Regions from separate parts of the Pelagibius sp. CAU 1746 genome, predicted to be linked through region 1. Evidence: predicted binding sites of a transcription regulator. Region 1 holds the regulator's gene; each other region holds the start of a gene.
What was found. Region 1 encodes PhoB, which activates phosphate uptake and scavenging genes when phosphate is short. Its sites were predicted from a motif close to TNTCATAAAACTGTCA; they were not measured.
Positions count from the first base shown of each region.

Region 2: AAFN88_RS17570 (CHAD domain-containing protein) is a predicted target of PhoB. The motif match lies at 1,616-1,631, and genes of this name have one in related genera.
Region 3: phnD (phosphate/phosphite/phosphonate ABC transporter substrate-binding protein) is a predicted target of PhoB. The motif match lies at 971-986, and genes of this name have one in related genera.
Region 4: AAFN88_RS11555 (flagellar basal body rod C-terminal domain-containing protein) is a predicted target of PhoB. The motif match lies at 1,198-1,213, and genes of this name have one in related genera.

Region 1 covers NZ_JBDOQT010000001.1:634,262-637,133, forward strand. The annotation lists gene pstB (phosphate ABC transporter ATP-binding protein PstB) at 1-248, shown strand, start outside; gene phoU (phosphate signaling complex protein PhoU) at 286-1,035, shown strand; gene phoB (phosphate regulon transcriptional regulator PhoB) at 1,032-1,724, shown strand; gene AAFN88_RS02895 (bifunctional acetate--CoA ligase family protein/GNAT family N-acetyltransferase) at 1,850-2,872, opposite strand, start outside.
Region 2 covers NZ_JBDOQT010000002.1:133,039-135,910, forward strand. The annotation lists gene AAFN88_RS17560 (IlvD/Edd family dehydratase) at 1-891, opposite strand, end outside; gene AAFN88_RS17565 (histidine phosphatase family protein) at 1,043-1,573, opposite strand; gene AAFN88_RS17570 (CHAD domain-containing protein) at 1,833-2,872, shown strand, end outside.
Region 3 covers NZ_JBDOQT010000001.1:1,478,592-1,481,463, reverse strand. The annotation lists gene phnD (phosphate/phosphite/phosphonate ABC transporter substrate-binding protein) at 1-877, opposite strand, end outside; gene AAFN88_RS07095 (LysR substrate-binding domain-containing protein) at 1,125-1,997, opposite strand; gene AAFN88_RS07090 (2-aminoethylphosphonate--pyruvate transaminase) at 2,192-2,872, shown strand, end outside.
Region 4 covers NZ_JBDOQT010000001.1:2,435,932-2,438,803, forward strand. The annotation lists gene AAFN88_RS11545 (efflux RND transporter periplasmic adaptor subunit) at 1-391, opposite strand, end outside; gene AAFN88_RS11550 (PadR family transcriptional regulator) at 515-1,060, opposite strand; gene AAFN88_RS11555 (flagellar basal body rod C-terminal domain-containing protein) at 1,289-1,702, shown strand; gene AAFN88_RS11560 (hypothetical protein) at 1,915-2,082, opposite strand; gene AAFN88_RS11565 (hypothetical protein) at 2,602-2,736, shown strand.

The DNA.
Region 1 (2,872 bases):
TGATGGACGAGCCCTGCTCGGCCCTGGATCCCATCGCGACGGCGAAGATCGAAGAACTGATCGACGAGCTGCGGCAGAACTTCACCATCGTCATCGTCACCCACTCCTTGCAGCAGGCCGCGCGCGTTTCGCAGCGCACCGCCTTCTTCCATCTGGGCGTCCTGGTCGAGGTCGGGGACACCGAGCAGTTGTTCACCAACCCGCGCGACGAGCGCACCCAGGGCTACATCACCGGCCGCTTCGGCTGACCCCTGGACAAACACGAGACGCGAAGGGCAGGCAAGCATGAGCGCCAACCACATCGTCAAATCCTTCGACGAGGAACTGCAGCAACTCAACGCCATCGTGCTGCGCATGGGCGGTCTCGCCGAGGCCCAGATGGCCAATGCGATCGACGCTCTGGCGCGCCGCGATTCGGAGCTGGCGCAGAAGGTGGTCGCGGGTGACGAGGCCATCGACGAGATGGACCTGGAGCTGGACGAGAACGCGGTGCGCACCCTGGCGCTGCGCCAGCCCATGGCCAACGATCTGCGCGAAGTGATTTCGGCGCTGAAGATTTCGAGCGACCTGGAGCGCATCGGCGACTATGCCAAGAACGTCGCCAAGCGCACCTTGGCCCTCAACCAGCTTGCGCCCCACGAGGCGACGCGCTCCATCCCGCGCATGGCCAAGCTGGTGCAGGCGATCATCAAGGACGTGCTCGACGCCTACGCCAACCACGACCCCAACCGCGCGATCGACGTCTGGCACCGCGACGAAGAGGTCGACGAGATGTACACGGCGCTGTTCCGCGAGCTCCTCACCTACATGATGGAAGACCCGCGCAACATCACGCCCTGCACGCATTTGCTGTTCATTGCCAAGAACATCGAGCGCATCGGCGATCACGCCACTAACATCGCCGAGACGACACACTATCTTACGACCGGAAAGCGCATCCAAGGCGGCCGCCCGAAGAACGACCTCTCCAGTTTCCAGATCATGAATCCGGAAGACGTTGAGGAAGGCGGCACGGAAGACGGGGAGGGCGCATGAAACCTCTTGTCCTGATCGTCGAGGACCAGGAGGCCCTGGTCACGATGCTGCGCTACAACCTTGAAAGTGCGGGCTTCCGCATAAACACCGCGGGCGACGGCGAGGAGGCCCTTGTGGCGGCCGCCGAAGAGGTGCCGGACCTGATCCTGCTGGACTGGATGCTGCCGCTGATGTCCGGCATCGAGGTTTGCCGGCAGTTGCGCAGCAAATCGGAAACCAAGCGCGTGCCGATCATCATGTTGACGGCGCGCGGCGAGGAGAGCGACAAGCTGCGCGGGCTGGACAGCGGTTGCGACGACTACATCACCAAGCCCTTCTCGCCGGCGGAGATGATCGCACGCGTCAACGCGGTGCTGCGCCGGAGCAAGCCGGAGCTGAGCAGCGAGATGCTGACCTTCGAGGACCTGGCCATGGACCTGGCGGCGCACCGCGTCAAACGCAATGGCCAGGACATCCATCTGGGCCCGACGGAGTTCCGCCTGCTGCGCCACCTGATGCAACACCCCGGTCGCGTCTTCACCCGCGAGCAGCTTCTGGATTCGGTCTGGGGCCGCGACGTCTACGTGGAGCCGCGCACCGTCGACGTCCACATCCGCCGGCTGCGCAAGGCGCTGAACCAAAGCGGCGAGGAGGATCTGATCCGCACCGTGCGCTCGGCCGGCTACTCCCTCGACCGGCCCAGTGCCTGAATGACCTCGTGCTTCGAGACGCTCGCTGACGCTCACTCCTCAGCATGAGGTCAACTAAGCTCCTGCCTCATCCTGAGGAGGCGCGGCAGCGCCATCTCGAAGGATGCACCGCAATCTCCGAGCAGTTACTCGCGCAGCGGGCGGCGGACGCGGATTATGCCGTCTTCCGGTGCGCCGCGTTGAAAGCCCAGCTCGTCGCAGAGCGCCAACATGCGCGCGTTGTCGGCCAGCACGTCGCCCCAAACTTCGCTGAGGCCCCGCCTCACCGCGAAGTCCATGATGCGCTCCATCAGCGCGCGGCCCAGGCCGCGGCCCTTGGCGTCGGAGCGGATGGCGATGGCGAACTCGGCGCGCTGGTTGTCCGGGTCGGCGACCAGTCGCACCACGCCCAGGCCGCCGCGGTCTCCGCCCTTGGCGCTGTGGTCCTCGCCTGGCGCCGGGAAGGCGGCCAGCGCCATTTCGCGGTCGTAGTCGAGCTGCGTGAGGCGTGCCGCCAAGTCCGGCGGCATCTCGCGCATCTGCGCGAAAAAGCGCATGCGCACGTCTTCCGGATCCATGTGCCGAAAACCTTCGCGCAGGGCCTCGGCATCCTCGGGGCGCAGCGGGCGCAGGAAGATCTTTTGCCCGTCCGGCAGGGCGAAGGTCTGCTCCAACGCCTTGGGATAAGGACGGATCGCCAAGCGGTCGGCGCCGCAGAGCCTGCCGGCCTCTTCGCCGAGAGAGGCGCCAGCGAGGCGGATGCGGGCATCCAGGGCGATGACGCCCTCGCTGTCGGCCAGCAGGGGATTGATGTCGACTTCCGTGATCTCGGCCACGTCGATGATGAGCTGCGACAGGCGGACGAGGCAGGCGGCGACCTCTGCGATGGCGGCGGGCGGGCGGTCGCGGTAACCCTGCAGCAGCTTGTAGACCCGGGTCTGCTGCATCATCGCCTCGGCCAGCACCGGGTCCAGCGGCGGCAGGGCCAGCGCCTTGTCCTTGATCACCTCCACGGCAGTGCCACCCTGGCCGAACAGCATGACCGGACCGAACTGCGCGTCGTCGACCACGCCGAGGATCAGCTCCTCGGCCTGGGGGCGGCGGCACATGGCCTGCACCGTGAAGCCCTGCAGGCGCGCCTTGGGGGCCGCCTTGGCGATGCGCTTCAG
Region 2 (2,872 bases), on a different contig from region 1:
CTGCCAGTCCTCGATCGCCAGCTCGACTCCCATGTGGCGGGCGATGGCGTTGACGTGGATCGGACAGTTGGTGGAGCCGCCGATGGCGGAGTTCACCACGATGGCGTTTTCGAAGGCCGCGCGGGTCATGATCTTCGAGGGCGTCAGCTCCTCCCACACCATATCGACGATGCGCCGGCCGGTCTCGTAGGCCATCTGGCCGCGCTCGCGGTAGGGTGCGGGGATTGCCGCGGCGCCCGGCAGCATCATGCCCAGCGCCTCGGCCAGGGCGTTCATGGAAGACGCGGTGCCCATGGTGTTGCAGTGACCGGCGCTGGGCGCCGAGGCCGCCACCATGCCGATGAACTCGTCGTAGTCGATCTCGCCGGCGGCGTGAAGGCGCCGCGCCTCCCATATCACGGTGCCGGAGCCGACCAGCCTGCCGTTCCAGTAACCATCCAGCATGGGGCCGCCGTTCATCGCGATGGCCGGCATGTCGACCGTCGCCGCCGCCATGAGACAGGCCGGCGTGGTCTTATCGCAGCCGGTGGTCAGGATGACGCCGTCGAGAGGATAGCCGTGCAGAATCTCGACAAGGCCGAGGTAGGCAAGATTACGGTCCAGCGCCGCGGTCGGGCGGCGTCCGGTCTCTTGGATCGGATGGACGGGAAACTCGAAGGCGATGCCGCCGGCATCGCGGATGCCGTCGCGCAGACGCGCTGCGAGATCCAGATGAACGCGGTTGCAGGGCGACAGGTCGCTGCCGGTCTGGGCGATACCGATGATCGGCTTGCCGGAGGTCAGCTCATCCTTGGTCAGGCCGTAGTTCAGGTAGCGCTCCAGGTAGAGCGCCGTCATGCCGGGATTGTCCCTGTCGTTGAACCAGCTTTGGCTGCGCAGCCGCCGGTCCATCTTGGCGATCTTCACGGGGATACTTCCTCCAATCTTGGTTTTCTCTGCGACGCAGGCCGGAACGCCCACATGACCCGAAGACCCGCAGGGTCCGGCTGCGGCTTCGGCCTCGGGAGCGGTCCGCCGAATTCGAGTCCCCCACCCGCCGGAGTCACGCCTCGCCTTCCAGATCCCGCGGCCCGATGAAGGTCAGCAACTCGGCGGGCGCCTCGCCCAGAGTTTCCCAGGCCGCAATCCGGAGCCGCGCCAGCGCCGCGGTTGGAAACTTCTCGGCCAATCGCCGCCGCGCCGCGCCATGACCCCGGCCCGCTGCGCCGCGCGCCAGTTCCAGCGCCAGCCTCTGCAGGCCCGGATTGTGGGCAATCAGCAGAATACGGCCGGTCTCCGGCTTCTGGCGGCGAAGCACCGCGATCATCCGGCTCGGCGGCGCCAGGTAGAGCGACTTCAGGTAGCTGATTTCCGGCGCAGATGCCAGCGCTGCCGACACCAGCTCCAGGGTTTCCCGGGCGCGCCGCGCCGACGAACAAAGCACCAGGTTGGGCTCAAGCTTCTCGGCGCGCAGGTATTTTCCCATGAGTGGCGCCGCCCGGCGGCCGCGCTTGGCCAAAGGGCGCTCGAAGTCGTCCTCGGCCGCGGCCTTCCAGTCCGATTTCGCATGGCGCAGCAGCAGCAGTTCCGGCATATCGCTCCTTGAGTCCGCGGGTCCCGAAAGAAATGCGGCGGCCGCAACAAAACTGTCATGTTTCCGGGCTTGCCGCGCACGGGCCGGAGACGCAATGCTAGCCCGACTAGGCTTAACGGTCTCCGCCGGCGGCCATTCTAAGTGCCTCGGCGGGGCGAATACAGGGGCCTGACCGGCGAAGGCCGGCCCCGGGGCAAGGGGCCGCCGGACCGGAAGGCCGCCGGGAAAGGCCCGGCCCCAGGCGAGAGGCGGACGTCAGATGGCCAAGCCGAACCCAGGCGGATCTTCGGCGCCCTTGGAAACCGAGTTGAAGCTGCGGGGCGCCCCGGAGACGCTTCTGCGTCTGTGGCGGGCCTTGCCGCAAGCCGGCAGCGCTGGCGCGCCCAGAATCAAGGACCTGGAGAGCACCTACTACGACACCGCCGACTTGCGCCTGCGCAAGCGGGGGCTCGCCCTTCGCATCCGCCGCGATGGCGCCCGCTTTCTCCAGACGGTGAAGACCGGCGATACCGCCGCTTCCGCCGTGTTGATCCGCGGCGAGTGGGAGGGCGAGGTGCCATCCCCGGAGCCGCGGCCGGAGATCGTCGACGACCCGGCCATCCGCGCCGAACTGGACCTGATCTCCCCCGGCGACTTGCGCCCCGTCTTCACCACCCGCGTTCACCGCGAGGTGATGCAGGTGAACGGCACCGATTCCCTGGGCCGTCCGAGAACCATCGAGGCCGCCTTCGACCGCGGAGAAATCGAAGCCTCCGGCATCCGCGAGCCCCTGGCCGAGATCGAGCTGGAACTGCTGCAAGGGCCGCCGCGCGCGCTCTTCGATCTCGCCCTCACCCTGCAGGACATTGCCCCCACAAGGATCGAGACGCGCAGCAAGTCGGCGCGCGGTTATGCCCTGGCGACCGGGCGCAAGCCGACCTGGCAGCGCGCCGAAGCGCTGAAACTGACGGCCCGGATGCGGGCCGACGACGCCCTGGCGGCGATCCTTGGGGCCTGCCTCAGACACTGGACCGCCAATGAAGCGGCTGTCCTGGAGAGCGGAGATCCGGAAGGCGTTCATCAGCTCCGGATCGGCCTCCGGCGCTTCCGTTCCGCCCTGTCGGTCTTCGGCGATCTGCTGCCGCAGGAGACGCTTCAATGGCTGAAGACGGAAGCGAAGTGGACGCTGAACGCTCTGGGCGCGGCCCGCGACTGGGACGTCTTCCAGGCGGATCTCCTGGCGCCCTTGGAAGCGCATTACCCAGGCGACCCCGGCATGGCGGCGCTGCGCGCGGCGGCGCAGGACCGGCGGGCAGAGGC
Region 3 (2,872 bases), 840 kb from region 1:
CGAAAGTTTCCTGCATCTCCGGGGTAAATCGGAAATCCCTGAAGGCCTCGCGGATCTGCTGGACGAGTTCGGGCTTGAGGTCATGGGCATAGGCGAACGAAGAGGTCGGGAATTTCGGACTGCGATAGATGATCCGAAAGTCCTCAGCCTTGACGACGCCGCGCTCGACCATCCGCGTGAACACGTCGGAAGCGACGGGCGCCGCGTCATAGTCACCGCTGTTGACGCCAAGCACGGATTGATCGTGCTTACCGGAGTAGAGCACCTCATAGTCCTGTTCCGGCACCAGCCCCTGATCCGGGAAGAGTGCGCGCGGCGCCAAGTTGCCCGAGTTGGACGACGGCGACGTGTGCGCGACCTTCTTGCCCTTCAAATCGGCCAGTGTCTGGTAGGGGCTATCCGTCTTGACGATGACGATCAGGTTGTAGCCCTGGAACTCGCTTTCGGTGCCCTTGACGGCAAGCGGCACGGCCCCTGCAAGGTTGACTGCGAAGCCGGTCGGGCCGGTGGAGAAGCCGGCGACATGCAGGCGGCCGGAACGCATCGCCTCGATCTCGGCGGAGTTCGACTGCACTGTGTAGTAAATGACTTTCTTGCCGGTTTTCTCTGCCAGGTAATCCTGAAACGGCCTGAAAGCATCCCGGTACACGGCAGGGTCCTCGACCGGCGTGTAGGTAAAGACCAAGGTCGACGGATCGCGCCACTTGGACGGGTCCGTCGGGGCATCCGCAACAAGATCTCCGTCTTCGTCGCAGTAGATCTCGTCAAGCGTGCCGCGGTTCTTGCACTCATCGGCTTCAACCGTCGACGCCTGGAAAAGCAAAGCGCTGCACATCAGGCCGAGACCGGCGATCAGTGCGAAAAATCTGGAACTCATGACTTCCTCCCTGGCATTCCTCTGCAGGCCCACCTCTTTTTTTCCGCAGCGCCTGATGCCGCGCGCTGTGGCTCCAGACGGGCGAACGATTTATTACAGTTATATGTAAGAAAACTTACAATTCATTCGCGGCGGCTGGCAATCGATTTGTGCCGCCGCAACGGCGATGTCCCGGCGCAGCACGCCTGAGAAGCGGTGCGCCGGCTTGGCGGCAACTGCGACGAGCGGTATCCCGGAACGGGCCGGATCATCCGGCCGCGGCGACCTCGCGGGCGGTGTCGAAGAAGGCCCTGATGACCTTGCCGCCGGCGCGCTCGCGCAGGCAGACCAGGGCCTCGTCCATCAGCACCTCGCAGTCGGAGAGGCGAACCGGCACCAGGCGGGAGTCCTGGCCGAACTCGGCGGCGGAGACCACGCCGACGCCGCCGCCGGTGGCGACGATCTCGCGCACCGCCTCGCGGCCTTCGGCCTCGATCGAGGGCGCTAGGGTCAGCCCGCGCCCGCGCGCCGCCGCCTCGATGCTCTGGCGGGTCTTGGAGCCGCGCTCGCGCAGCACCAGCATCTGCTCGGCGAGCTCGGCCAGGGTGATCGATTTGCGCCGGCTTAAGGGATGATCCTTGTTGGCGAAGGCGATGAGCGGGGTGGAGCTCAGCTTGATGACCTCGAAGTCGCGGCTCTCCGGGACCTCCCCCAGGATACCGACCTCGGCCTCGTAGTCGTAGAGCTGGGCGATCACCTCCTCGGAGTTGCCGGAACTGACCACCATCGCGATGCCGGGGTAGCGCTCGCGGAAGCGCCCCAGGATGTGCAGCATGTGGTGGGCGGAGTCCGCCACCACGCGCAGCGACTCGGAGCGCAGGGCGCGCGATTCAGACAGCAGCTCCAGGGCCTGCTTTTCCACCTCGAACATGCGCCGGGTGATCTCCAACAGCTGCTGGCCCGCCTTGGTCAGGCTGACCTGTTTCTTGTGCCTGTTGAAGAGGATGACGTCATATTCCTCCTCCAGCTTGCGCACCTGGTCGGAGATCGCCGGCTGGGTCAGGCACAGCGCCTCGGCGGCGCGGGAAAAGCCGCCGCAGATGGCGACGTAGTGAAAGGCCCGCAGTTGAACGTAGCGCAAGGCTCTCCGGCTCCGGTTCTCCGCCAGGGGGCGGTCAGAAAAGCGTCCACTCGACCCATCAGCATAACCTATCCAACTTATACAAAATAACGATTTTACAGATATATCAGGAGCGCCCAGGATGCCCGCCGAGGCCGGGACGACACCGGCCGCCGGCCCATCCGGGCCCCTCCCCCTTCAGGAGTTCGACGCTGATGACCCGTGACAGCGGCGCAGCCGTGCCCCCCAAACCCGCTGTGTGCGAGCCGCCCGCCTGCGGCGAGCCCTACCTGCTGACCCCCGGCCCGCTGACCACCTCGGCCAGCGTGAAGCGCTGCATGCTGAAGGACTGGGGCTCCTGGGACGGCGATTTCCGCGCCATGACCGCCGAGCTGCGCCGCCGCCTCCTGGATATCGCCGGCGATACCGAAGGAGCTTACGACTGCGTGCCCATGCAGGGCAGCGGCACCTTCTCGGTGGAGGCCATGCTGGGCAGCTTCCTGCCGCGCGACGGCAAGGCCCTGGTGCTGGTGAACGGCGCCTACGGCCAGCGCATCGTGCAGACCCTGAACATCCTGGGCCGCACCTGCCGGGTCATCGACAAGGGCGACTACCTGCCGCCGCGCGGGCCCGAGGTCGCCGCCGCCCTGGAGGCCGACCCGGCCATCACCCACGTGGTGCTGGTCCACTGCGAGACCTCCTCAGGCATCCTCAACCCCGTGGCCGAGATCGCCGAGGTGGTGGCGGCCAGGGGCCGCAAGCTGCTGATCGATTCCATGAGCGCCTTCGGCGCCCTGCCGCTGGACGTGCGGGAGATCTCCTACACCGCCATGGTGTCCTCGGCCAACAAGTGCATCGAGGGCGTGCCCGGCTTCGGCTTCGTCGTCGCCAGGAAG
Region 4 (2,872 bases), 1.8 Mb from region 1:
CGGCCTCGTGCTCGATCTTGCGCTGGGCCAGCAGAGCCTTGGCCTCGGCGAGGCGCGCCGGGCGGTCGCCGGCCGACAGGCGCGCGATCACCTCGCCCTCGGACACGCGGGCGCCGTCCTCGACGGTAAGCTCGACAATGCGCCCGTCGGTCTCCGATTTGATCTCGACCAGGCGATTGGCTTCCGTACGGCCGCGCAGCAGGTCGATCACCGCGTGCAGTTCGGCGCTCGACCTGCGCACGCGCACGGCCGGCGCCTCGTCGAGGGCCCGCAGGTCGGCTGGAGGCTTCTGCGCCTCGGGCTGGGCACCGCTCTCGCCGAGCTGGCCCGAAAGGACCCAGAGGGTGGCGGCGACGGCGAGCAGCGCCGCGAAGATGACAGAGCGTTTCATCGGGGGGCGCTCACGGTTCGGTGACAGAAGGGACGTTCGCTTGTGGGCATCATGTCGTTGTCTTTTCACGATACGCAGGAACGGCGGTCTTCGTTTCCGCCCGCCCTGCGAGTTATCAGGGCCCTATTCGGCCACCAGCGTGGCGGACTCGCTGATTTCGGCGACCAGTTCGTCGCGATGGGCTTCCAGGTAGTCGGCGGCGGCGCGGTAGACGGCGATCCCCATACCGCGCACGAAGGAGGAGCCGGGTGAGGCGATCATGCCGCAGGCGCAGTCTTCCATGCGATCCAAGGCCTCGCGGTACCAGGCGATACGCTGATCGATCAGATGGCCGACGCGCGCGGGCGGCAGGAAATGGGCAAATGACAGGATAAAGAGAAGATCGGAGCGCACGGCGTCCGGCGCCGGCTCGGCCATCAGCGCGGCAATCAGCGCGTTACGGCCTTTCGCCGTAATGGCGTAGAGCTTCTTGTCCGGCCGCTTGTCCTGGGCCTGGGCACGGCCGGCGATCAACCCCTCGGCGTTCAGCGCGTTGAGGGCCGGATAGATGGAGCCGAAGCTGGCCTGGTGAAAGTGGCTGAAGGGCCCTTCCTCGAAGGCTTTCTTGATCTCATAGCCGCTGGCTTCGCCGCGCAGCAGGGCACCGAGGCAGAGGGTCTTTGCATCCATTAGGTTATCGCCCAGAGTTCATGACTACTCGGAAGCGCATTTAATATATCGATCCAGCATATATCAAGCCTATATATGTTGGATGCCGGGCCGAAACCAGTGGGCGGCGGCGCCAAAGGCCGCCGGAGCTCCGGTGCTTTCATAAAAATCGTATAAAATTCAAATATTTGAACTTGAATGCGCAGGGGCGTAGGATCGCCTGCTTACTGTGGACTGAAGGGGTCGCCCATGATTGCCGGATTTTCGGCGTCTCTGTCGGGACTGATGGCGCAGAGCAAGCGCCTGGCCGTCTCGGCGGACAACATTGCCAACATGCACAGCCGCGGCGTGCGAGAGGGTGGCCCGGCCCAAGCCTCTGAGGCGGGGCGGCGGGGCGCCTACGTGCCCAAGCGGGTGGACGACGTCACCGCCGCGGGTGGCGGCGTGCGGGCCGAGGTGCGTCCGGTGGAGCCGCCATCGGTCGAGGTCTACGCCCCGGGGCGCCCGGACGCGGATGCCGCCGGCGTGGCGGCCATTCCCAACGTTAATCTGGCCGAAGAACTGGTGACGCAGATCCAGGCGCAGCGGGCCTACGAAGCCAATGCGGCGGCGTTCCGTACCCAGGACGAAATCACCGACAGCCTGATCGACATCAAGTCGTAAGGCCGCAATCCCGCTCCCTCGCCGTGCGGCGCAGAGGGCGCCAACGAACGAAACCGCGCCGGGCCGGCGGGCCCGCGCGGTTTTATCAATTCCATTTACCGAGGTGGAGACGGGCGGGGGGCGCCGCAGCGCGGCCTTTGCCGGTCCCGGAACCAATTGACGCCGCAGTCGGAAACCGCGGCGACAAGGTCAGGTAGGGAAGATCGCGTGCCTTAGGCGGCGATGCCTTCGCGCCAGGCGCTGGTGGACTTGCAGTTCTGGCAGACGCGCTCGCCCGGCCAAGAGCTCATGAACTCGGAGCTGCACATGAGGCAGTTCCGGCGCTTCTTCTCGTAGGCGCGGTCCGATTTCGGTTTGGAGTTTTTCGTGGAGTCACTCATGGGCGCGGTGATACCGGGGCTTGCATTTGAATGCAACAAAAATGTTGCACCGCAATGACGATTTTGCGCCGTTTTCTCCAAAAGCGGTATCTTGGACCGATCTTAAGAATAATCATTTAGTTCGTGACGCGGGACGGGACGCAGCCGGCGGGCGGTCCCGCCGCGCTTTGTGGAGTGGGGGCTCTCAATCCCGCTATCCAAGTCCTGTGGCGCGCCGCCGCCGCCGGCCGCCTCGCGGGACCGCGCCGATCGCCGCCAAGTGTTTAGGAACAAATTCTAAGATCTGTCCGGAGAGATTATTGGCCTGGGGTTGCCTGCGGACCGCTCCTGGATGTCGCTACCAGGCCAGTGATGGCGGCGCCTCCCGGCGCCCTGTCGTGAGGGCTTCTCGGCCAAATGGGGTTTTGCTATCCTTATTCCACGTGCGGGGTCCCCGGCACCGCGAGGGACGGTGCTCCAGGACAACGGGACCTTCCGGGAAGGAAGGCCATTCAGGAGCCGCACGGGGAGGGAGACAGCATGTATCGTTCGGTCATCGAGAGCGAGCAGGAAGGCAGCGAACGCCGGCGTCTTTGGCGCTGGGTCGAAGGTATCCTGGTCGCCGTGGTGGTCGTGGTCGGAGTCACTTATCTCTTTGGCCTGATCACGTTCTAGTACAGCCAGGTTCCACGCCTCTGCGTCCTGCAGTGCCTGCAGCGGGCGCCGGCGGGCGCGTTGCCGAGGGCGCGCCGGCGCACTGTCCGGTCGCCGATCTCGCAACACGGGCCGCGTGGAGATGTTGCGGGGCGGG